4 regions of the Mangrovibacter sp. MFB070 genome follow, and region 1 is predicted to be linked to each of the others. Evidence: predicted binding sites of a transcription regulator. Region 1 holds the regulator's gene; each other region holds the start of a gene.
The links. The regulator CRP, encoded in region 1, controls carbon source genes, mostly activating them, when cyclic AMP is high. The targets are predictions, from matches to a motif close to ATGTGANNNNNNTCACAT.
Positions count from the first base shown of each region.

Region 1 (5,967 bases):
TGGAATTTGTACCAGTATTTTTGTGAGCTGGGCGCGCAGGTTCTGGTCAGACGTAACGATGAAATAACCCTTGATGATATAGACCGGCTGGCGCCACAGAAGCTGGTTATTTCTCCTGGCCCATGTACGCCAGATGACGCAGGTATTTCTCTGTCAGCCATCCGCCATTATGCAGGCAGGTGTCCAATTCTGGGCGTTTGTCTGGGCCACCAGGCGATTGGTCAGGCATTTGGCGGCAATGTAGTTCGCGCCGCGAAGGTGATGCATGGGAAAACGTCTGCGATACACCATAATGATCAAGGAGTTTTTCGTGGTCTGAATAACCCACTGACTGTTACCCGCTACCACTCCTTATTGCTTGAGCGTGAGAGTCTGCCAGAGGTATTTGAAGTGACTGCATGGACGGAACAACAAGAGATTATGGGGATCCGTCACCGGTTGCTGGATATTGAAGGGGTACAGTTCCACCCGGAAAGTATTCTTAGTGAACAAGGCCATGCTCTTTTGAATAATTTCCTGAAACGTTGATTTTTCATTGCTATCAAATGATTTTTTATGCATATTTTGTGATTATAATTTCATTACGCATTTCTACTAAACATAGGTGGATATGAAATGGCAACTGAACAACCCGCAGTAACCCGCTCAACATTTGATGACGTTATCGTTCCAATTTTTGCCCCCGCAAATTTTATCCCGGTGAAAGGTAAAGGGAGCCGAGTGTGGGATCAGCAAGGTAATGAGTACGTTGATTTTGCAGGCGGCATTGCGGTTACAGCGTTAGGGCACTGCCATCCGGCGCTGGTTGAAGCACTGAAAGCACAGGGGGAAACCTTGTGGCATACCAGTAACGTGTTTACTAATGAGCCGGCATTGAAGCTGGGGCAAAAACTGATAGCCTCAACTTTTGCGGAGCGCGTTTTGTTTATGAATTCGGGCACTGAAGCCAATGAAACCGCCTTTAAGCTGGCCCGTTTCTATGCGTCTACGCGCCACAGTCCTTATAAAACAAAAATAATCGCTTTTCATAATGCTTTTCATGGACGTTCTTTATTCACTGTTTCTGTGGGGGGGCAGCCTAAATATTCAGATGGCTTTGGCCCGAAACCGGCAGATATCGTTCATGTGCCTTTTAATGATTTACATGCGGTGAAAGCCGTTATGGATGACCACACCTGTGCTGTTGTGGTGGAACCTATTCAGGGAGAAGGCGGCGTGATGGCGGCCACTCCTGAGTTCCTGAAAGGCCTGCGTGAGCTGTGTGACGAATATAAAGCCCTGCTGGTGTTTGATGAAGTTCAGTGTGGTATGGGCCGTGCTGGTAAGCTGTTTGCTTACATGCACTATAATGTGACTCCCGATATTTTGACCAGTGCTAAAGCGATTGGCGGTGGGTTCCCAATTAGTGCGATGCTGACAACAGAAGAGATTGCATCGGCATTCCATGTTGGCTCACATGGCTCGACCTACGGCGGTAACCCACTGGCGTGTGCGGTGGCAGGTGCTGCTTTCGATATTATCAATACGCCGGAAGTTCTGGATGGTGTTATGGCGAAACGCGAGTTGTTCGTAAAACACCTGAAGCAGATTAATGAACAGTACGCTGTTTTCAGTGATATCCGGGGAATGGGGTTACTGATTGGTGCCGAATTGAGTGCCGCATACAAAGGGCGGGCGCGTGATGTACTGAATGCGGCCGCAGCGAATGGTTTGATGATCCTCAATGCCGGGCCGGATGTAGTCCGTCTGGCTCCGTCTTTGGTTATTGATTATAAAGATATTGAAGAGGGTATGGCTCGTTTTGCCGATGCAATAAAAGCGGTGGTTAAAGGGCTGTAACTGCACTCATGCACTCTCTGTATGCACTTAACTGATGGTGCCGGGGTTCAAGGACAGCAATAAAAAGCCGGGTAACCCCGGCTTTTTACTTTTGAAGCAGAGTGTTCCATTCATCAAGATTAGTACAGGGCTTTACCTGAACTGTCTTTTACATTGGCTTTCCATGCAGCACGAATCTGTTCAGTAACGCTTGCAGGCAGTGGAGCGTAATCCAGGTTACCAGCGATAGCGTTGCCATTTTTGTAAGCCCAGTCAAAGAACTTCAGCACTTCGGCACCTTTCTCTGCATTTTCCTGCTTTTTGTAGACCAGGATAAAAGTAGTAGAAGAGATTGGCCATGCATCTGCACCTTTCTGATAAGTCAGGTCCTGAGCAAAGGTTTTACTCCAGTCGGCTTCTTTTGCGCTGTTACTGAAGCTTTTTTGGGTCGGCTCGATTGCTTTACCGTCAGCATCAAACAACTTAGTCCAGGTCAGGTTGTTCTGTTTTGCGTAGGCATATTCAACATAACCAATAGAACCCGGCAGACGCTGTACGAATGCAGCCACGCCATCGTTCCCTTTGCCGCCCAGGCCAGTTGGCCATTTAACGGTGGTGCCTTTACCAACCTGGCTTGCCCAGTCCGGGCTTACTTTGGACAGGTAGCTGGTGAAGACGAAAGAGGTGCCTGAACCGTCTGCACGGCGAACCACATTGATGTTGGTATCCGGCAATTTGGCATTCGGGTTCAGCTTAGTGATTGCCGGGTCATTCCATTTCTTGATTTTACCCAGGTAGATATCACCCAGTGTTTTGCCATCCAGAGTCAGTTCACCTGATTTAATACCCGGGATATTAACGGCCAGAACCACGCCACCAATCACGGTCGGGAACTGGAACAAGCCATTTTTTTCCAGATCAGCATCGCTCATTGGCGCATCAGATGCACCAAAATCGACGGTTTTTGCAATGATTTGTTTGATACCACCTGAAGAACCAATTCCCTGGTAGTTTACCTGAGAACCTGTTTTCTGCTGATATTCTGCAGCCCATTTTGCATAAACCGGCGCTGGGAACGTACCACCGGCACCTGTCAGGTTAGTGGCTGCAAATGCAGTTGTGGTGGACAGAGTCAGAGCGGCGATTACAAGACGGGCTGAAGAGCTAAGCATTGCCATAATTTCTCCCGGAAAAGGTTAGATCAAAAATAATTTTTTAATCGCTGTGTTTTCAGTACCCGGGAAGAATAAGGCGAATTTGTGACAGTTTTGTGTCATTCGTGAACAATTTTCAGAATTTGTTCGGTAAAGCCGAAGGGATATTGGGTTGAGCAAAACAAAAAGGCACGCTCTGGAGCGTGCCTCAATGTGTGATGAAATACAGTAAAATTAACGAGTACCGTATACCACAATGGTTTTACCGTGAGCGGAAATCAGGTTTTGATCTTCCAGCATTTTTAAAATACGGCCCACAGTTTCACGGGAACAGCCAACAATTTGGCCAATTTCCTGACGGGTAATTTTGATTTGCATGCCATCCGGGTGGGTCATTGCATCAGGTTGTTTCGCCAGGTTAAGCAAAGTCTGTGCAATTCGGCCGGTTACATCAAGGAATGCCAGGTTCCCTACTTTTTCAGAAGTGACCTGTAAACGACGTGCCATCTGGGATGAAAGGCGCATCAGAATGTCCGGGTTTACCTGGATCAACTGGCGAAATTTTTTGTATGAAATTTCGGCTACTTCACAGGCTGTTTTTGCACGAACCCAGGCGCTACGCTCCTGGCCTTCTTCAAACAGCCCCAGTTCGCCAATAAAATCGCCTTGATTAAGATAAGAAAGGATCATCTCCTTGCCTTCTTCATCCTTGATAAGCACGGCCACAGAGCCTTTTACGATGTAATACAGCGTTTCTGCTTTCTCGCCCTGATGGATCAGGGTGCTCTTGGATGGATACTTATGAATGTGGCAATGTGACAAGAACCATTCGAGAGTCGGGTCTGTTTGGGGTTTGCCAAGCACCATGCGCGGTTATCCTCTATTATAAACTTGCTCAAAGACAGGGTAGGGCCCTGTTGGCGTTACAACATTAAATCGCCCCATTCCTGAAGCGAGCCATGAGTCGTTTGGTCTGTAATCGCTTTTTCCTCTGTAACAGGTATGACGTCACTGTCAGTCTGTTACATCTTGTTTGTTTTAGCACAGGTTTCCTGAAGTGTCTTCTATTGTCTCGTTTCAGCATGACCTGTGTCGCCTTCCATTGCCTGTTTTGTTAATGCCGCGTAATCTGTTGCGATAACACTTTAGTTGGGAGTAATGAGTATGCAGGCGCGAGTTAAATGGGTTGAAGGTTTAACATTTTTGGGTGAATCCGCCTCAGGCCACCAGGTCCTGATGGATGGTAACTCCGGTGATAAAGCGCCAAGTCCAATGGAAATGGTGCTAATGGCTGCCGGTGGATGCAGTGCCATTGATGTTGTCTCTATTTTACAAAAAGGCCGCCATAATGTGACTGATTGTGAGGTCAAACTGACATCTGAACGCCGGGAAGAAGCGCCGCGTTTGTTTACCACTATCAATTTGCACTTCATCGTTACAGGGAAAGATCTGAAAGATAATGCCGTGGCTCGCGCGGTGGATTTGTCTGCGGAAAAATATTGCTCTGTTGCGTTAATGCTTGGCAAAGCAGCCACCATCACGCACTCATGGGAAGTGGTTGAAGGCTAAGTTTTCATGGCGGGGGCTGTACTTTGCAGCGCCCGCCCGTTCTGTGCCTGTATCAGGCCCCCGCGATTTTTTTCCCTTCAGCCAGGCGTTTGACCAGTGGCGTCATGATTAACTCCATCGCCAGGCCCATCTTCCCACCCGGGACAACTAGTGTATTGATATGAGAAATAAATGACCCTTGCAGCATTGCCAAAAGCCATGGGAAATCGATATCTTCCAGCCCGCGGAAATGAATAACGACAAAACTTTCATCCAGAGAAGGAATCGCTTTGGCTGCAAAGGGGTTGGACGTATCCACGGTAGGCACTCGCTGGAAGTTAAGGTGAGTACGTGAAAACTGGGGTGTAATGTAATTGATGTAATCTTCCATTGAGCGCACCACTGAATCCATCACGGCTTCCCGGGAATGGCCGCGTTCACTGGTGTCCCTTACCAGCTTTTGAATCCACTCGAGGTTAACGATAGGTACCACGCCGACCAGGAGATCAACGTGTTGAGCGACATCACACTCCTGAGTTACCACGCCGCCGTGCAGCCCTTCATAAAACAATACATCTGTGGGTTCAGGCAGCGGTTGCCAGGGGGTAAAGGTACCAGGCACCTGATTCCAGGGAACGGCTTCATCGTAAGTGTGCAGATATTTGCGAGACTGGCCGTTACCCTGCTCGCCGTATTGCCTGAATGTGCGCTCCAGCAAGGCAAAGTCGTTGGCATCTGGCCCGAAATAACTGATATGGCGGCCAAGGTCGCGGGCTTTACGTATTGCCATATCCATTTCCGGGCGGGTATAGCGGTGAAAGCTGTCACCTTCAACTTCGGCAGCCCGCAGATTAAGCTGATTAAATATTTTACGAAAGGCAATGCTGGTTGTCGTGGTACCGGCTCCACTGGAACCGGTAACCGCAATAACAGGGTGCTTGGCTGACATAAACAACCACTCCATCAGTAAGAGGCAATGTGAAACGCACAGTACTGCAGGTTAAAGCAGTATAGTGGTGGATGCCAATACTGTGTGTGACGCCTGTGAATCAGCCCTTAAATTGGGTGCGGGGCATGATATTCACCGTTTCATGCAATTCAGACCAGACCAGAACAGCATCACCCTGTTTCAGTTGCCGTTTTACATCCGCCACTTTTTGAGCAAGTGAGCGCTCCTGCGCGCCATAATCGGTACCTTCACGTAATACAAAGGACTCAATCAGGTTATCAAGCGTATCGGGTGCTATCTGTTGCCAGGGAATGATCATTTTAATTACTTAGATAACGGGTTAACCAACTGGGGATGCGCTTTTCAAGCCACATTTCCGGGCGAGCGACGCTACCACCGATAAACCCGACATGACCACCATGATCGGTGAGTTGGTATTCAATATTTGACGGAAGTAGAGTGCTGTCTGGTATGACATGATGATCCATAAAGGGATCA
Region 1 covers NZ_JJMI01000028.1:16,696-22,662, reverse strand. The annotation lists gene pabA (aminodeoxychorismate synthase component 2) at 1-528, shown strand, start outside; gene DT73_RS15505 (aspartate aminotransferase family protein) at 616-1,839, shown strand; gene pstS (phosphate ABC transporter substrate-binding protein PstS) at 1,959-2,996, opposite strand; gene crp (cAMP-activated global transcriptional regulator CRP) at 3,207-3,839, opposite strand; gene DT73_RS15490 (OsmC family protein) at 4,137-4,541, shown strand; gene DT73_RS15485 (phosphoribulokinase) at 4,594-5,469, opposite strand; gene DT73_RS15480 (YheU family protein) at 5,570-5,788, opposite strand; gene DT73_RS15475 (hydrolase) at 5,790-5,967, opposite strand, start outside.

Region 2 (5,967 bases), on a different contig from region 1:
CCCTTTTAAGAAAGTAAAAAACTGGTCATGGGAAACCATGTGGTCGGTCGGCGGGATAGTTTCATGGATTGTGCTGCCCTGGCTGGTCAGCGCTATTTTGTTACCTCACTTCTGGGCTTATTACAGTTCATTCAGCCTGTCGACACTGCTGCCAGTATTCCTGTTCGGCGCAATGTGGGGCATCGGGAACATTAACTATGGCCTGACGATGCGCTACCTGGGCATGTCGATGGGGATAGGAATCGCCATCGGTATTACTCTGATTGTCGGTACACTAATGACGCCTATTCTCAATGGCAAATTTGATGTGCTGATTGGGACTGAAGGCGGCCGAATGACTCTGGCAGGTGTTCTGGTCGCTGTTATTGGCGTTGCCATTGTTACCCGTGCAGGCCAGTTAAAAGAACGCAAAATGGGCATCAAGGCAGAAGACTTTAACCTGAAAAAAGGTCTGATCCTCGCCGTAATGTGCGGGATATTCTCTGCCGGGATGTCATTCGCTATGGATGCCGCCAAACCGATGCATGAAGCCGCAGCGGCACTGGGTGTTGACCCGTTATATGTTGCCCTGCCGAGCTATGTCATCATCATGGGCGGTGGTGCAGTAGTGAACCTTGGCTTCTGCTTTGTTCGCCTGGCAAAAGTGAAAGACCTTTCTGTGAAAGCCGATTTCTCACTGGCAAAACCACTGATTATCACCAACGTGTTACTTTCCATGTTGGGCGGATTAATGTGGTACCTGCAGTTCTTCTTCTATGCCTGGGGTCACGCCAAAATCCCGGCACAGTACGACTACATGAGCTGGATGTTGCATATGAGCTTCTATGTGCTGTGCGGTGGGCTGGTTGGGCTGGTGCTCAAAGAGTGGAACAATGCGGGCCGCCGCCCGGTGGGTGTACTGAGTGTGGGTTGTGTGGTAATTATCATCGCCGCCAATATTGTGGGCCTGGGTATGGCGCAATAAAGCGAATATCCGGCCCTGCCGCAAACTTAACGCTGGCGCCACAACCGTGGCGTCATGCCTGTTTCACGCGTGAAAACCACTGAAAAGTAGTTGCTGTCTTCAAAGCCACAACGCGTGGCAATATCACTGATTAACAACTCCGTATTCCGTAATAAATATTGTGCGTGGCACAAGCGCTGCTGGCGCAAGTACTGGCTGATGCTCATGCCGGTGCGCTGGCGAAATAACTGGCGCAAGGCCCGTTCAGATAACTGGTGGCGGTTACAAAACTCACCTAAATCAAAGGGTGAATCCAGGCTCTGACCCAGTGCAGCCATCAGGAAATCGAGGTTTTCCCCTGAGTTTGGGGTCTGGGCTGGCTGGTAACGGTGGCGTTTCAGCGTTACCAGTAATTGCAAAAACAAACTCTCTACAGCATAGCCAGAAAGGTTGTCTTCCTGGCGCAAGGTTTCATTTTCCAGGTGGTCAATCAGTGGCTTTGCCAGTGCCATTCCCTGGCTGTCCAGCCGCCAGCGAGGATCAGAACAGGTGGCGCTCTCGCCTGGAAGTAATTCCCCCCAGTTCACATTCAGCGTGAGCCGTTCCGGGCAATAAATCACATTGTGTAACACCAGGTCATTTACCACTTCATAGCTGTGCCGGTCCTGCGCCCGGACATAAAACAGATCACCACACGTGATGCGATAAGGCCGATCGTTAAGCACATGCAGGCCATTGCCGCGCCACACCAGCACCAGTTCGCAAAATTCATGGGTATGTTCGGCAAAGACATTTTGCGGATAGCGGTCCGCCACTACTACAGGCTGAGTAGCGGAAGTGAAAAAATCATTTTTTTTCAGGATCAAATGGCAGGACACAGTACCGCTCCGGTTATCACGCAACGGGCATTATTGATGCTTCCCACTAAAAAATCGGTGATAACCTTCGCGTTACTGAAGTTGTGTGTCGCGCCCCAGACGAATATCCCGTGGCGACCAGGTGAACTCACGTTTAAACAGTGTCGAAAAATGGTTACTGTCACCAAACCCGCACAGGTAGGCAATATTAGTAATGCTGTCTTCAGAATGGCGCAATAAATGGCGCGCCTTGATCAACCGCAAGCGGTTCAAATAGCGCTGGGGAGTTAACCCGGTGCGCTGTTTAAGCTGGCGGTGCAGTGTGCGCAATGAAAGCGCATGCTGCTCTGCGAGTTCATCCCAACAAACATCTTCTGCAAAGTGCTGCTCCAGCCAGCTCAGAAGCTGGTCCACCCGGCCGTCCGGGCTGGGATGGTTCTGAGCAAGGCTGCCCTGGCGTAACAAAACCAGCAGTTGCATAAACGCCATTTCTCTACAGGCCACCGCATTAATTTCCGCGTTATCGCCCGCAAGTTCCAGTTGGCTCAATAAGGGTTTTATTTGCTGCAATACGTTCTGGCTGACGCGCCAGTGTGAAGGATAAAAACCATCCTGTTCCTGCGGCAACAGCTTTTCCAGCCCGGAAATAAAGCTGAACCCGCCAGCAGAACGGTACAACACATTGGTCAGAAACAGGTTTTCAGTATGTTCATATAAATGCCGGTCATGCTCACGCACAAAACACACCGAACCACCACTCAGGGTATAAGGCTGGCCATTAAAGATATGGGTGCCAGTTCCGTGCTCAACAATCACAATTTCACAGAAATCATGGTGATGTTCCGGAAACGCCACCTGTGGAAGCCGGGGTTCAATGGCAACTGAAGCCCCCTTCGATGGGAAAAAATCAACGCTATGTAATACCGTCATCATTACCTCCCACACTCAGTTAAGGTGGACTGATAGTAGATAAGCGCCGTTATTGTCACCTTAAGTTTTTGACGTGAAAAACGCGGTTCTGCGCCGTTTTTTCAAGAAACAGCCGGTATTCTTCGAAACTGTGGAAAGCATCACACCCCAGACTTTTCACGGATAAACAGCAAACTGTGAAGTGCCTCACGTTCAACTTTACCTGTTTGCCAGCCCCAATTTTCCGTTGTCATTGGTAAAAAGGTGGCAAAGGTAGCCACTCCGTAGACTGGCGGGTATCAACTTCAGAAAGGATACCCATCATGACGATTCGCCATTGCGTCGCGGTTGACCTGGGCGCCTCAAGTGGCCGGGTAATGCTGGCAACTTACGACAACATTCAGCGCCAGGTGGCGTTAACAGAAATTCACCGCTTTACTAATTGCCTGAAAGCGGTTGATGGCTTTGACACCTGGGATGTGGATAAGCTGGAACAGGAAATTCGCACAGGCCTGCAACAAGTCTGCGACCGCGGCATTACCGTAGACAGCATTGGCATTGATACCTGGGGCGTGGATTTTGTCCTGATTGACGCCAACGGCCAGCGGGTTGGCCTGCCGGTTTCCTACCGTGACAGCCGCACAGATGGCGTGATGGCCGGAGCATTCCATACTCTGGGTAAAGAAGCTATCTACCGCAAAACCGGCATCCAGTTTCTGCCATTCAATACGCTGTACCAACTAAGAGCACTGGCTGAACAACAACCGGAACTGCAGGACAAGGTAGCCCATGCCTTACTGATCCCCGATTACCTGGCGTTTCGCCTGACCGGCAACCTCAACTGGGAATACACCAACGCCACAACCACACAGCTGGTGAACATCAACACCGATAACTGGGACCAGGAACTACTGGACTGGGCAGGTGTGCCAGCCCACTGGTTTGGCGCACCCACACACCCCGGCAACCTGATTGGCTACTGGGTGTGCCGCGAAGGGAAACGTATTCCGCTGGTTTCTGTCGCCACTCATGATACAGCCAGCGCAGTGCTTGCTGTGCCGCTGCAAAGCAAAAACGCCGCATGGATTTCGTCTGGCACCTGGTCTCTGATGGGCTTTGAAAGCCGTCGCCCCTGGACCAACCCGGCAGCACTGGCCGCAAACATCACCAATGAAGGCGGTGCTGAAGGGCGCTACAGGGTGCTGAAAAACATTATGGGCCTGTGGTTACTGCAACGAATCTGCCGTGAATACCAGGTTACTGATTTACCAGGCCTGATTGAGCGGGCAAAAGCGCTCCCCGCCTGCCGCTCGCTAATTAACCCTAACGATGACCGTTTTATCAACCCGGACAATATGGGGCGGGAAATTCAGGCCGCCTGCCGGGAAACCCACCAGGCGATTCCGGAAGATGATGCCCAACTGGCGCGCTGCATTTTCGACAGCCTGGCGTTGCTCTACGCAGATACCCTGCGTGAACTGGCTCACCTGCGCAACCGCCCGTTCGATGCACTGCATATTGTTGGCGGTGGCAGCCAGAACCATTTCCTTAACCAGCTTTGTGCTGACGCCTGCGGCATACCTGTTATCGCTGGCCCAACAGAAGCCTCGACTCTGGGCAATATCGGCTGCCAGCTCATGGCGCTGGATGACATCCACGATGTCGATGACTTCCGCTATGTGGTGTTCAGCAGCCAACCACTTATCCATTTTCAACCCGATTCAGACAGTGAAATTGCCCGCTATGTCGCGCAGTTTCCACAACAACTTCAACCGAATAAGGAGCTTTGCGCATGAGCACTCAACTTGATCAAGCCTGGGAACTGGCAAAACAACGCTTTGCTGCAGCGGGTGTGGATGCTGAAAAAGCCCTGCAGCAACTGGACCGCCTGCCTGTTTCCATGCACTGCTGGCAGGGCGATGATGTCGTGGGTTTTGAAAACCCTGAAGGCGCGCTGACTGGCGGCATTCAGGCCACCGGTAATTACCCCGGAAAAGCACGCACCGCCGAAGAATTACGTGCTGATTTAGAGCAAGCGATGAGCCTGATCCCCGGGCCGAAACGCCTGAATTTGCACGCTATTTATCTGGAATCGGCAACACCTGTTGAACGCGATGAGATAAAACCAGAACATTTCGCCAACTGGGTGAACTGGGCGAAAGCGAAAAAACTGGGGCTGGATTTTAACCCCACCTGCTTCTCGCACCCGCTGAGTGCAGATGGCTTTACGCTGTCACACCCGGACGACAAAATCCGCCAGTTCTGGATTGATCACTGCAAAGCCAGCCGCCGTATTTCCGCCTATTTTGGCGAACAGTTGGGCACACCATCTGTGATGAATATCTGGATCCCGGATGGCATGAAAGACATCACGGTAGACCGCCTCGCCCCGCGCCAGCGTTTACTGGCCGCGCTGGATGAAATCATCAGCGAAAAACTCAACCCGGCTCACCATATCGACGCAGTGGAAAGCAAACTGTTCGGTATTGGCGCAGAAAGCTACACCGTGGGCTCCAGCGAGTTCTACATGGGTTACGCCACCAGCCGCCAGACCGCACTGTGCCTGGATGCCGGCCACTTCCACCCAACCGAAGTTATCTCCGACAAAATCTCCGCCGCCATGTTGTATGTGCCGCGCCTGTTACTGCACGTCAGCCGTCCGGTACGCTGGGACAGCGACCACGTGGTGCTGCTCGATGATGAAACCCAGGCCATCGCCAGTGAAATTGTACGCAACGACTTGTTCGACCGCGTACACATTGGCCTCGATTTCTTTGATGCCTCGATTAACCGTATCGCCGCCTGGGTGATTGGCACCCGCAATATGAAAAAAGCCCTGTTGCGCGCCTTACTGGAACCTACAGCCAAACTGCGCCAGTTAGAGCTGGAAGGCGACTATACAGCGCGCCTGGCTCTGCTCGAAGAGCAAAAATCGCTGCCATGGCAGGCAGTCTGGGAACGTTATTGCCAGCAACACGATACCCCGGCTGATGCCTCCTGGCTCACCACCGTTCGCCATTATGAAAACGACGTTTTACGTCAACGCTAAGGAGTTCACATGCAATCTATTCTTTCTTCCTGGTTTGTTACCGGAATGGTTAAAGCCACCAGTGATATGTGGCTCAAAGGCTGGGATGAGCGTAATGGCGGCAATATCAGCCTGCGTGTGGACGCTAAGGATGCAGAAGCTTACCGCAGTGATTTCTATGCAGAACCACGCTGCGAAGAGCTGACTCAGCCGGCGAAAGAACTGGCAGG
Region 2 covers NZ_JJMI01000020.1:3,230-9,196, reverse strand. The annotation lists gene rhaT (L-rhamnose/proton symporter RhaT) at 1-964, shown strand, start outside; gene rhaR (HTH-type transcriptional activator RhaR) at 991-1,821, opposite strand; gene rhaS (HTH-type transcriptional activator RhaS) at 1,894-2,730, opposite strand; gene rhaB (rhamnulokinase) at 3,033-4,505, shown strand; gene rhaA (L-rhamnose isomerase) at 4,502-5,758, shown strand; gene rhaD (rhamnulose-1-phosphate aldolase) at 5,768-5,967, shown strand, end outside.
Region 2: rhaS (HTH-type transcriptional activator RhaS) is a predicted target of CRP. The motif match lies at 2,859-2,876, and genes of this name have one in related genera.

Region 3 (5,967 bases), on a different contig from region 1:
ACGCACTTTAATAGCCACTGGTTACTCAATAAAAAACTGACACTGGATCGAGCTATTTGGGTGTCTGATTCGCGGAGTATTCCCCCGTTACCTGAAAACCAAATGGTGGAACTTAACCTTCCACCACTTGATGGTGCTCAATGGCTGGCTGTCTTACAAGCCGGGACGGCTGAAACAGTAAGCAACAGCGCGAGCTTCCCGGATGCTGTCACACTGAGAACACCTTCATTCCAGTTTGCAGGCCAGGCATGGAACAACCTCAATCTGGTGATGCATAAAGCTGCCGACAGCACAGTTGTTGACGTAACCGGGCGTGAAATTAATGGCAAATTAACCCGGCGTGAAAATACCCCATGGGATGTATCGCTGAACTACCTTTATTACAACCCGGTTTTATCTGAGCTCAAGGTTGATAAAACGGCTGAAAACACGTCGGCGGCGACCGGCAGTACAACTGATTTTAGCCAGTGGCCTGATTTGAATATGCGCTGCGCGGATTGTTGGCTGATGGGGCAAAAATATGGCCGTATTAACGCAGATTTAGCGATTAAGGGTAATACTCTTACGTTAACTCAGGGCCTTATTGATACGGGTTTTGCACGGTTGACGGCGAGTGGTGAGTGGGTTAACCAGCCGGGTAGTGAAAGGACATCGCTTAAAGGCGTCCTGAGCGGCAAGTCGATCGATAAGGCAACCGGCTTCTTTGGCGTTGGTACTCCGCTACAAGGGGCTTCTTTCAACACCGAATACGACCTGCACTGGCGCAATCTTCCCTGGCATCCTGATGTTGCCTCACTGAATGGGGTAATTAAAACCAAACTGGGTAAAGGCAAAATATCTGAACTGGAAACAGGGCATGCAGGCCAACTTCTGCGGCTGGTGAGTTTTGATGCCTTATTGCGCAAATTGCGCTTTGATTTCAGTGATACTTTTGGCAGTGGTTTTTATTTTGACTCCATCCGTAGCACTGCCTGGATTAAAGACGGTACGTTGCACACCGATGATACGCTGGTGGACGGGCTGGAAGCTGATATAGCAATGAAAGGTACTGTTGATTTGGTTAACCGGCAGTTGAACATTGAAGCTGCTGTGGCACCTGAAATTTCAGCAACTGTGGGGGTGGCTACGGCTTTTGCGGTGAACCCTATAGTTGGTGCGGCGGTGTTTGCCGCCAGTAAAGTTCTGGGGCCTTTGTGGAGTAAAATTGCCTTGTTGCGCTACCAAATCACGGGCCCGATAGATAAGCCGCGGATTAACGAAGTATTACGGCAACCTCGTAAAACCGCCACGCAATGATTTGACGTTAGCGATGAATTACCGCAAGCTCAATAGATAAAACATTTCACCACCCGTTGGGTGGTCAGCATAAGAGTAATAAGCACGATGAGTCTGAATCTGGTAACCGAGCAGTTATTGTCCGCGAATGGATTAAGTCATCAAGACTTGTTTTCTATCCTGGGTCAATTATCACAGCGTCGCCTTGATTACGGCGATCTCTACTTCCAGTCCAGCTATCACGAATCCTGGGTTCTGGAAGACCGTATTATTAAAGATGGTTCATGGAATATTGACCAGGGTGTCGGTATTCGTGCAATAAGCGGTGAAAAAACTGGGTTTGCTTATGCAGACCAGATTAGCCTTGAGGCCTTGCAACAAAGTGCCCGGGCCGCACGCAGCATTGTGCAGGAGCAAGGAGAAGGTCAAACCAAAGCGTTTAGCGCTGTAGCAACGCCCGCACGTTATATGCAGCTCGATCCACTGCAAGGTATGAGCCGTGAGGAAAAGCTGGATATTTTACGCCGTGTAGACAACGTGGCTCGTTCTGCCGATGCCCGCGTGAAAGAAGTGAATGCCAGCCTGACGGGTGTGTACGAGTTGATACTGGTTGCTGCCACGGATGGTACTTTGGCAGCCGATGTACGACCATTAGTCCGCTTATCAGTCAGTGTGCAGGTTGAAGAAGATGGCAAACGCGAGCGCGGCTCAAGTGGCGGTGGAGGCCGGTTTGATTATGCCTGGTTCCTTGAAGAAGAAGATGGCACAGTCAGGGCTGATTCCTGGGCGCACGAAGCCCTTCGTATGGCGCTGGTCAACTTGTCCGCGGTGGCTGCTCCAGCCGGTACACTGCCGGTTGTATTAGGCGCCGGTTGGCCGGGAGTATTGTTACATGAAGCCGTCGGGCATGGCCTGGAAGGTGATTTTAACCGTCGCGGGACTTCTGTATTCAGTGGCCAGATGGGCAAACTGGTGGCGTCTGAACTCTGCACAGTCGTTGATGACGGCACGCTGGCAAATCGTCGTGGTTCTGTTGCGATTGATGATGAAGGGGTGCCCGGGCAGTACAACGTACTGATTGAAAACGGCGTACTCAAAGGGTTTATGCAGGATAAAATGAACGCACGCCTGATGGATATGTCCCCGACAGGTAATGGCCGGCGTGAATCTTATGCGCACTTACCGATGCCGCGTATGACAAACACCTATATGCTGGCAGGCAAGTCTACACCAGAAGACATTATTGCATCCGTTGAATATGGCCTGTATGCCCCGAACTTTGGCGGTGGTCAGGTTGATATTACCTCCGGGAAATTCGTTTTCTCCACTTCAGAAGCCTATTTAATTGAAAAAGGGAAAGTAACGAAACCGGTGAAGGGGGCAACGCTTATTGGTTCTGGTATCGAAACGATGCAGCAGATCTCAATGGTGGGTAACGATCTCCGTTTGGATAACGGCGTCGGCGTCTGTGGTAAAGAAGGGCAGAGTGTTCCTGTCGGAGTGGGGCAACCGACACTTAAAGTGGATAACCTCACTGTTGGCGGAACGGCCTGATAACAGGAACAGTACAACATACGGGTTACATACCAGGCCGCCATTTTCATGGCGGCTTATTTTTTACCCCTGATTACTATGCCGACCATGCATTTCCTGGTAAGTCTCTGCAACGTTCACAAAGTATTCCATCAGCCAGTTAATACAGACTTGCACTTTCAGCGGTAATTTATCTTTTTGAGTATACAGCGCATAGACTGGGCGAGGATCAGACTGGTAGCGAGGCAGTAATATTTCCAGGTCTCCCCGTTTTATTTCATCCAGTACCCACATCAGTGGCACATAGGCAATCCCTGCACCTTCACTTAACCAGCGAGATAATGTCATAGGATCATTAGTAACAAACCGCCCCTGGGGGGTCATCCGCGTGGTTATCCCCTCTGGAGCAATCAACTCAAATTCATTATCCGGGCGAACGCTGTACTCCAGCCACGAGTGGTTACTCAGGTCGGCGGGTTTTTCCGGTATACCGTACTGGTTAAGATACTTTTTCGCGGCACAGATAACCATTGGCATGGCACCCAGGCGCCGGGAAAACAGGCTGGAATCACTCAGCGCACCAACACGAATAACTACATCCAGCCCATCGGCAATCAGGTCTGGTGCCGGAATACCTGTCACCAGGTTAACAGACAACCCGGGGTATTCTTTCAGCATGTTGGCTGTCATGACGGCCAGAATATTGTGCGCCATGGTTGAGGAGCAGCCAATGCGCAGTGTCCCTATCGGCGTGTTGTTAAACGCGTAAAGTTGTTCGTGTACTTCCCGCGCTTCGTGCAACATGCGCCGGCAGCCCTGATAATAAATTTTCCCCGCTTCAGTCAGGCCCAGGCTACGAGTGCTGCGATTAAGTAGTTTTACCTGAAGTTCATTTTCCAGTTTTGCAATAGTCTGGCTGATTGACGAGACACTCATTTGCAATTGCCTTGCCGCGGCGGTGAAACTCCCCAGTTCAACTACTTTGGCAAAGACTGACATCCGTTTAAGTCGTTCCATTATTCACTCTGGCTTAAAAGTGATTTAGATCACAGATTATAGATAACAGCATAACAGTTACGCTAATATATTATTATTAGATTGAGCACTGCGTAGTTCCTGCCTGCAAAATTCTTCGTTTGATGTGGCTACGGTGTGTTAACAAAATTAATGGTATCGCCTGCTCCGTTCATATCAGGACAAAAATGACTCTATTTCCGGTTATTGTAGTATTCGGCCTTTCGTTTCCGCCGATTTTTTTCGAGTTGCTATTATCGCTGGCACTATTTTGGGGGCTGCGTAGAGTACTGGTTCCCACTGGTATCTATGATTTTGTCTGGCACCCTGCATTGTTCAATACAGCTTTGTATTGTTGTCTGTTCTGGTTAATAACCCGCCTGTTTGTTTGAGGTAGAAGTGAAAACACTAACAAAAAATCTGACCCGCACGGCAATCACCGTGGTGTTGGTTATTCTGGCCTTTATTGCTGTATTCCGAGTTTGGTCGTTTTATACCGAGTCGCCCTGGACAAGAGATGCCCGCTTTAGTGCCGATATTGTGGCTATTGCACCGGATGTTTCCGGTTTGATTGAGCACGTTGATGTTCATGATAACCAGTTGGTGAAAAAGGGGCAGGTACTGTTCGTGATTGATCAGCCGCGTTACAAAGAGGCTCTGGCAGAAGCAGAGGCGGATGTTGCGTACTACCAGGCTCAGGTAGAAGAGAAACGTCGTGAAGCCATTCGCCGTAACCGCCTGGGGGTTGGTGCAGTGGCAAAAGAACAAATCGATCAGGCGAACAATAGCCTGCAGACAATGGAACACCAACTGGCAAAAGCCCGGGCAACTCGAGATGTGGCAAAACTAGACCTTGCGCGAACTGTTGTTTATGCCCCAGCAGATGGCTGGGTAACCAACCTTAATGTTTATGCCGGTGAGTTTATTACTCGTGGTTCAACATCCGTAGCGCTGGTGAAAGAAAATTCTTTCTATGTAGTGGCTTACATGGAAGAAACTAAGCTGGATGGCGTGCGGCCCGGGTACCGTGTCGAAATTACGCCTCTGGGGAGTAATAAGGTTTTACATGGTTCGGTAAATAGTATTGCCGCCGGGGTGACAAACGCCAGCAGCAGCCAGGATACGAAAGGCATGGCGAGCGTTGACTCAAACCTTGAATGGGTACGTCTGGCGCAACGGGTTCCGGTGCGTATTCACCTGGATAAGCAGTATGGCAACTTGTTCCCGGCAGGCACAACGGCAACGGTTGTTGTTACCGGAAAGCATGACCGGAATACTGAGAACATGTCTTTTATCAGTAAGTTTTTCCGCCGTTTTCGTGAGTTTGGTTAATTATCATGGGCTTTTTCTCCATCTCTCAGATTCATTTGCGCTTTGCTATCAAGCTGGCTACAGCCATTGTGCTGGCGCTGTTTGTGGGGTTTCATTTTCAGCTTGAGACCCCTCGCTGGGCTGTACTGACCGCTGCCATTGTTGCTGCGGGCCCGGCTTTTGCTGCAGGTGGAGAGCCTTACTCCGGGGCTATTCGCTACCGGGGAATGTTACGTATTATTGGGACATTCATTGGTTGTTTTGCCGCACTGGCCATTATCATTTTATTGATTCGGGCCCCGTTACTTATGCTGATAGTCTGCTGCATATGGGCGGGTTTTTGTACCTGGGTTTCTTCTCTGGTTCGGGTCGAAAACTCATATGCATGGGGGCTTTCCGGTTATACAGCGCTGATCATTGTAATTACCATACAGAAAGCCCCGCTGCTGACTCCGCAGTTTGCTGTAGAACGCTGCAGTGAAATCGTCATTGGGATAATGTGCGCTATTGTTGCTGACCTGCTGTTTTCACCGCGCTCAATTAAACAAGAAATTGATAAAGAGCTGGAAGAGATAGTCGTTGACCATTACCGGTTGATGCAACTGTGCATTGCGCACAGTTCTCGCGAAGATGTTGATAAAGCCTGGAGTAATTTGCTGCGACGCACGAATGCACTAAACGGGATGAGAAGTAATTTAAAATTGGAATCCTCCCGTTGGGATAAAGCGACTCGCCGTTTGAATGTTATCCACTCCTTGTCGCTGACCATGATAACTCAGGCTGCTGAAACCTTTTTGATTCAGAATACCCGCCCAGAAGCCGTACCCTCGGAGT
Region 3 covers NZ_JJMI01000011.1:162,306-168,272, reverse strand. The annotation lists gene yhdP (AsmA2 domain-containing protein YhdP) at 1-1,296, shown strand, start outside; gene tldD (metalloprotease TldD) at 1,384-2,829, shown strand; gene aaeR (HTH-type transcriptional activator AaeR) at 2,893-3,825, opposite strand; gene aaeX (p-hydroxybenzoic acid efflux pump operon protein AaeX) at 4,011-4,214, shown strand; gene aaeA (p-hydroxybenzoic acid efflux pump subunit AaeA) at 4,222-5,154, shown strand; gene aaeB (p-hydroxybenzoic acid efflux pump subunit AaeB) at 5,160-5,967, shown strand, end outside.
Region 3: aaeR (HTH-type transcriptional activator AaeR) is a predicted target of CRP. The motif match lies at 3,843-3,860, and genes of this name have one in related genera.

Region 4 (5,967 bases), on a different contig from region 1:
GCTGCTCTTGCTGAAGCGCGTCTGAGCGATGCATACCGCATTACTGACAAACAAGAGCGTTATGCTCAGGTTGATGTCATTAAATCTGAAGTCATTGCTGCTCTGTTGGCAGAAGATGAAGCCCTGGACGAAAACGAACTGGGTGAAATTCTGCATGCGCTGGAAAAAACAATTGTCCGTAGCCGCGTACTGGCTGGGGAACCGCGCATTGATGGCCGTGAAAAAGATATGATTCGTGGCCTGGATGTGCGCACAGGCGTTCTGCCGCGTACTCACGGTTCAGCACTGTTTACCCGTGGCGAAACTCAGGCTCTGGTTACTGCAACCTTAGGGACTGAACGTGACGCGCAAAACATCGATGAACTGATGGGCGAGCGTACTGATCGCTTCCTGTTCCACTATAACTTCCCTCCATATTCTGTGGGTGAAACCGGGATGGTGGGTTCGCCAAAACGCCGTGAAATTGGTCATGGTCGTCTGGCTAAACGTGGTGTGGCGGCTGTTATGCCGGCTGCAGATCGTTTCCCGTACACTGTGCGTGTTGTTTCTGAAATCACTGAGTCCAATGGTTCTTCTTCCATGGCTTCTGTCTGCGGTGCGTCTTTAGCACTGATGGATGCGGGTGTACCGGTGAAAGCTGCTGTTGCGGGTATCGCAATGGGCCTGGTTAAAGAAGGCGATAACTTTGTTGTCCTTTCTGATATTCTGGGCGATGAAGATCACCTTGGCGATATGGACTTTAAAGTAGCGGGTTCTCGTGAAGGTATCACTGCTTTGCAGATGGATATCAAAATCGAAGGTATCACTCGCGAAATCATGCAGGTTGCTTTGAACCAGGCTAAAGGTGCGCGTCTGCACATTCTGGGTGTGATGGAACAAGCAATCAATGCACCGCGTGGTGACATTTCTGAATTTGCACCGCGTATCCATACGATTAAGATCAACCCTGATAAGATCAAAGACGTTATCGGTAAAGGTGGTTCTGTAATCCGCGCTCTGACTGAAGAAACCGGTACAACCATTGAGATTGAAGATGACGGTACTGTGAAAATCGCAGCAACTGATGGCGATAAAGCAAAACATGCTATTCGTCGCATCGAAGAAATTACTGCTGAGATTGAAGTTGGTCGCATCTATAATGGTAAAGTTACCCGTATCGTTGATTTCGGTGCGTTTGTAGCGATTGGCGGCGGTAAAGAAGGTCTGGTGCATATTTCTCAGATTGCCGACAAGCGTGTAGAAAAAGTGACAGACTACCTGCATATGGGCCAGGAAGTTCCGGTTAAAGTACTGGAAGTTGACCGCCAGGGCCGTGTACGTCTGAGCATGAAAGAAGCTGTTGAGCAGCCAAAAGCACAGGAGCAGGAAGAAAAATCAGCTCCGGATGCAGCGGTTGATACTCAGGCAGAGTAATCTCGCTCTATGGCATATTAATACCCGATACCGTCTGTAAATGTGTTGCCTGCCAGTGCCGCACTGGCGGGTAATAAAAACAGTATCTGGAATGCGGAGTTGGCTCTTCATGGTGACATGAAGAGCTGTTTCATTCAGGGCAGGAAGCCATGTTATACAGCCGGGTAACAGGACGTTCATCCATTTGTTGTCTTCGGGAGTAGGAAATGAAGCCTTTTTTGCGCTGGTGTTTCGTTGCGACAGCCCTGACGCTGGCGGGATGCAGCAACTCTGCCTGGCGTAAGGATGAAGTGCTTGCTGTTCCTTTACAGCCAACACTACAGCAGGAAGTTATCCTGGCACGGATGGAACAAATTCTTGCCAGTCGGGCTTTAACCGAAGATGAACGCGCACAGCTTTTATATGAGCGCGGAGTGTTGTATGATAGTCTCGGTCTGAGAGCTTTAGCGCGGAATGATTTTTCTCAAGCGCTGGCAATCCGACCAGATATGCCTGAGGTTTTTAATTATCTCGGGATTTACTTAACGCAGGCGGGCAATTTTGATGCCGCTTATGAAGCGTTTGATTCTGTACTTGAGCTTGATCCAACTTACAACTATGCGTATTTAAACCGTGGTATCGCGCTGTATTACGGCGGTAGGTACCGGTTAGCGCAAGATGATCTGCTGGCGTTTTATCATGACGATCCTAACGATCCTTTCCGTAGCCTGTGGCTTTACCTTGACGAAAGCAAGTTAAACGAACAACAGGCAAAAGACGCGTTAAGACAACGCTTCAATAAATCGGACAGGGAGCAATGGGGATGGAATATTGTCGAATTCTACCTTGGTGATATCAGTGAAAGCACACTGATGGAAAGACTCAAGGCAGATGCAACGGATAACACCTCGCTCGCTGAGCATCTCAGTGAAACCAACTTCTATTTAGGTAAGCATTACCTAAGTCTGGGGGATAAGGACAGTGCTGCGGCATTGTTCAAATTAGCGCTTGCTAACAACGTTCATAACTTTGTCGAGCATCGCTATGCATTGTTGGAATTATCGCTCTTGGGCCAGGAGCAAGATGACCTGGCAGAATCGGACCAGCAATAGCTGACGAATTTTTTCAGCCCTTTTTATCGAGTCTTCACCTTCAGGGGTGAGGGCTGTTTTGTTCGTCAATTCAACAAATTTGAGCCGGTTCACACTTTTCAATGAAAATTGCAGATCGTTTTCACGATGAGTTATGTAGACTGGCCGCCATTGACACTGAGGCACTTGTACTACATGGCTGATATTGAAACCACCTTTTCCGAACTGGGCCTGAAAGCCCCAATCCTTGAAGCACTGAACGACCTGGGTTACGAAAAACCTTCTCCGATTCAGGCTGCATGCATCCCGCACTTACTGGAAGGGCGTGATGTTCTGGGGATGGCCCAAACCGGGAGTGGCAAAACCGCAGCGTTTTCGCTGCCGTTACTGAACAATATTGATCCTGAGTTGCGCGCACCGCAAATCCTGGTTCTGGCTCCAACCCGTGAGTTGGCCGTTCAGGTTGCAGAAGCATGCAATGACTTTTCTAAACATATGCGTGGTGTAAACGTTCTGGCCCTTTACGGCGGCCAGCGTTATGACGTGCAACTGCGCGCCCTGCGCCAGGGGCCGCAAATCGTTGTGGGTACACCAGGCCGTCTGCTGGACCACCTGAAACGTGGCACCCTTGATCTTTCCCAACTGAAAGGTCTGGTTCTGGATGAAGCAGATGAAATGCTGCGCATGGGTTTCATCGAAGACGTTGAAACTATCATGGCGGAAATTCCTGCAGGTCATCAGACCGCACTGTTTTCTGCAACTATGCCAGAAGCGATTCGCCGCATTACGCGTCGCTTTATGCAAGACCCGCAGGAAGTGCGGATCCAGACCAGCATTAATACGCGTCCTGATATCAGCCAGAGCTACTGGACTGTATATGGCATGCGTAAAAACGAAGCTCTGGTTCGTTTCCTTGAAGCTGAAGATTTTGATGCGGCGATTATTTTCGTGCGTACCAAAAATGCGACCCTTGAAGTGGCCGAAGCTCTGGAACGTAATGGTTACAACAGTGCTGCACTGAACGGTGATATGAACCAGGCTCTGCGTGAACAAACGCTGGAGCGCCTGAAAGATGGCCGCCTGGACATTCTGATTGCAACAGACGTTGCCGCACGTGGTCTGGACGTTGAGCGTATCAGCCTGGTTGTGAACTACGACATCCCGATGGATGCGGAGTCTTACGTTCACCGTATTGGCCGTACTGGTCGTGCTGGTCGTGCTGGCCGCGCTTTGCTGTTCGTTGATAACCGTGAACGTCGCCTGCTGCGTAACATTGAACGCACTATGAAGCTGACCATTCCGGAAGTGGAATTGCCGAATGCGGAGTTACTGGGCGAGCGCCGCCTGGCTAAATTCTCTGCAAGTGTTCAGCAGCAACTGGAAAGCAGCGATCTTGATCTGTACCGTGCACTGTTAAGCAAACTGCAGCCGGGTGAAGAAGCTGATATGGAAACGCTGGCAGCAGCATTGCTGAAAATGGCTCAGGGTGAGCGTCCGCTGATTCTGCCGCCGGATCCGGTAATTGAGCGCCGTCCGCGCCGTGAATTCCGTGACCGTGACGATCGTAGTGATCGCCGTGGCGAGCGCGGTGAACGTGGTGAGCGTAGTGATCGTCCTCGCCGTGAACGCCGTGATGCTGGTGAAATGGAACTCTACCGTATCGAAGTGGGCCGTGACGATGGCGTTGAAGTTCGTCATATCGTTGGTGCAATTGCAAACGAAGGCGATATCAGCAGCCGTTACATCGGTAACATTAAACTGTTTGGTTCACACTCCACCATTGAACTGCCAAAAGGCATGCCAGGCGAAGTGTTACAGCATTTCACCCGCACTCGTATTCTCAACAAACCGATGAATATGCAGTTACTGGGTGATGCACAGCCGCGCGGCGAACGCCGTGGTGGTGGCGGTGACCGTGGCCGTAACTTTGGCGGTGAACGCCGTGAAGGTGGCCGTGGTGAAGGCCGTCGCTTCGGTGGTGGTGAGCGCCGCGAAGGTGGTCGTCCGTTTAATGGTGAACGCCGTGATAACCGCGACAGCCGTGCCCCGCGCCGTGACGACTCAACAGGTCGCCGCCGCTTTAGCGAAGCATAATTCAGTATAACTACTGTTATTCAGGCCCTGCGTAAGCAGGGCCTTTTTTTTGCTATTTTTCCCCTGATTACATGCTCACTTTAGTGAAATAATTAGCTGTAAACTCATGTTTACATTTTACACTTCACTACGCTTTTGCTATTTCAGGCAACGTTATTTCAGCGTGTACTCATGTACTGGTACAATGTTCCATATAATTACTGACCCAAAAATGGGTTAAATGGAGCTTGTATGGCAACACTCACAACATCATCTTCGGCCTCTGTATCTGTTTGGGGCGGAGTGATGCTTATTGCAGGTACCATCATTGGTGCCGGTATGTTTTCTCTGCCCGTTGTGATGTCTGGTGCCTGGTTTTTTTGGTCTCTGGCAGGACTGGCTTTTACCTGGTTTTGCATGCTGCACTCCGGGTTGATGATCCTTGAGGCAAACCTCAATTATCGCCCGGGAGCAAGTTTTGATACTCTGACGCGGGACTTACTGGGCAAAAAGTGGAATTTGCTCAATGGCCTGTCCATTGCATTTGTCTTGTATATCCTTACCTATGCGTATATTTCTGCAAGTGGCTCTATTCTGCAGCATACTTTTTCTTCTTTCTCCCTGAATATTTCAGCCCGTTTTGCCGGGACAGGGTTTGCACTGTTGATTGCCTTTATTGTCTGGCTGAGCACAAAAGCAGTGAACCGGGTAACTGCCATTGTGCTGGGGGCAAAAGTGATTACGTTCTTTCTCACTTTTGGCACACTGCTGGGGCATGTCCAGCCAGCCATATTGCTTAACACCGCAGACAGCAACCCACATTATGCGCCGTATTTGTTGATGACCCTGCCATTCTGCCTGGCTTCATTTGGTTATCACGGCAATGTCCCGAGCCTTGTGAAGTACTATGGGAAAAATCCGGCGGCTATCGTGCGTTGCCTGGTGGGGGGCACCCTTATCGCGCTTGGCCTGTATACTGTGTGGTTACTGGGAACGATGGGGAATATCCCGCGTCATGACTTTATTGATATCGCTGCAAAAGGCGGCAACATTGATGCGCTGGTTCAGGCTTTGGGTAGTGTACTGAACAGTAAAAGCCTGGGGTTGCTGCTGGTGGCGTTTTCTAATTTTGCTGTGGCAAGTTCTTTTCTGGGCGTGACTCTGGGGTTGTTCGATTATCTGGCTGACCTGTTCGGCTTTGATGACACGGCGTCTGGCCGCCTGAAAACAGCCGGGCTAACTTTTCTGCCCCCGGTTGCCGGGGCTTTGTGCTGGCCAAATGGTTTTCTCTATGCAATTGGTTATGCCGGCCTGGCAGCAACTATTTGGGCAGCAGTTGTTCCGGCTCTGTTGGCACGGAAATCACGCAAGCGTTTCCCGGATGCGCCGTTTCGGGTGTGGGGAGGAAAAC
Region 4 covers NZ_JJMI01000011.1:98,277-104,243, reverse strand. The annotation lists gene pnp (polyribonucleotide nucleotidyltransferase) at 1-1,413, shown strand, start outside; gene nlpI (lipoprotein NlpI) at 1,620-2,504, shown strand; gene yrbN (protein YrbN) at 2,606-2,686, shown strand; gene DT73_RS05000 (DEAD/DEAH family ATP-dependent RNA helicase) at 2,679-4,577, shown strand; gene mtr (tryptophan permease) at 4,809-5,967, shown strand, end outside.
Region 4: yrbN (protein YrbN) is a predicted target of CRP. The motif match lies at 2,582-2,599, and genes of this name have one in related genera.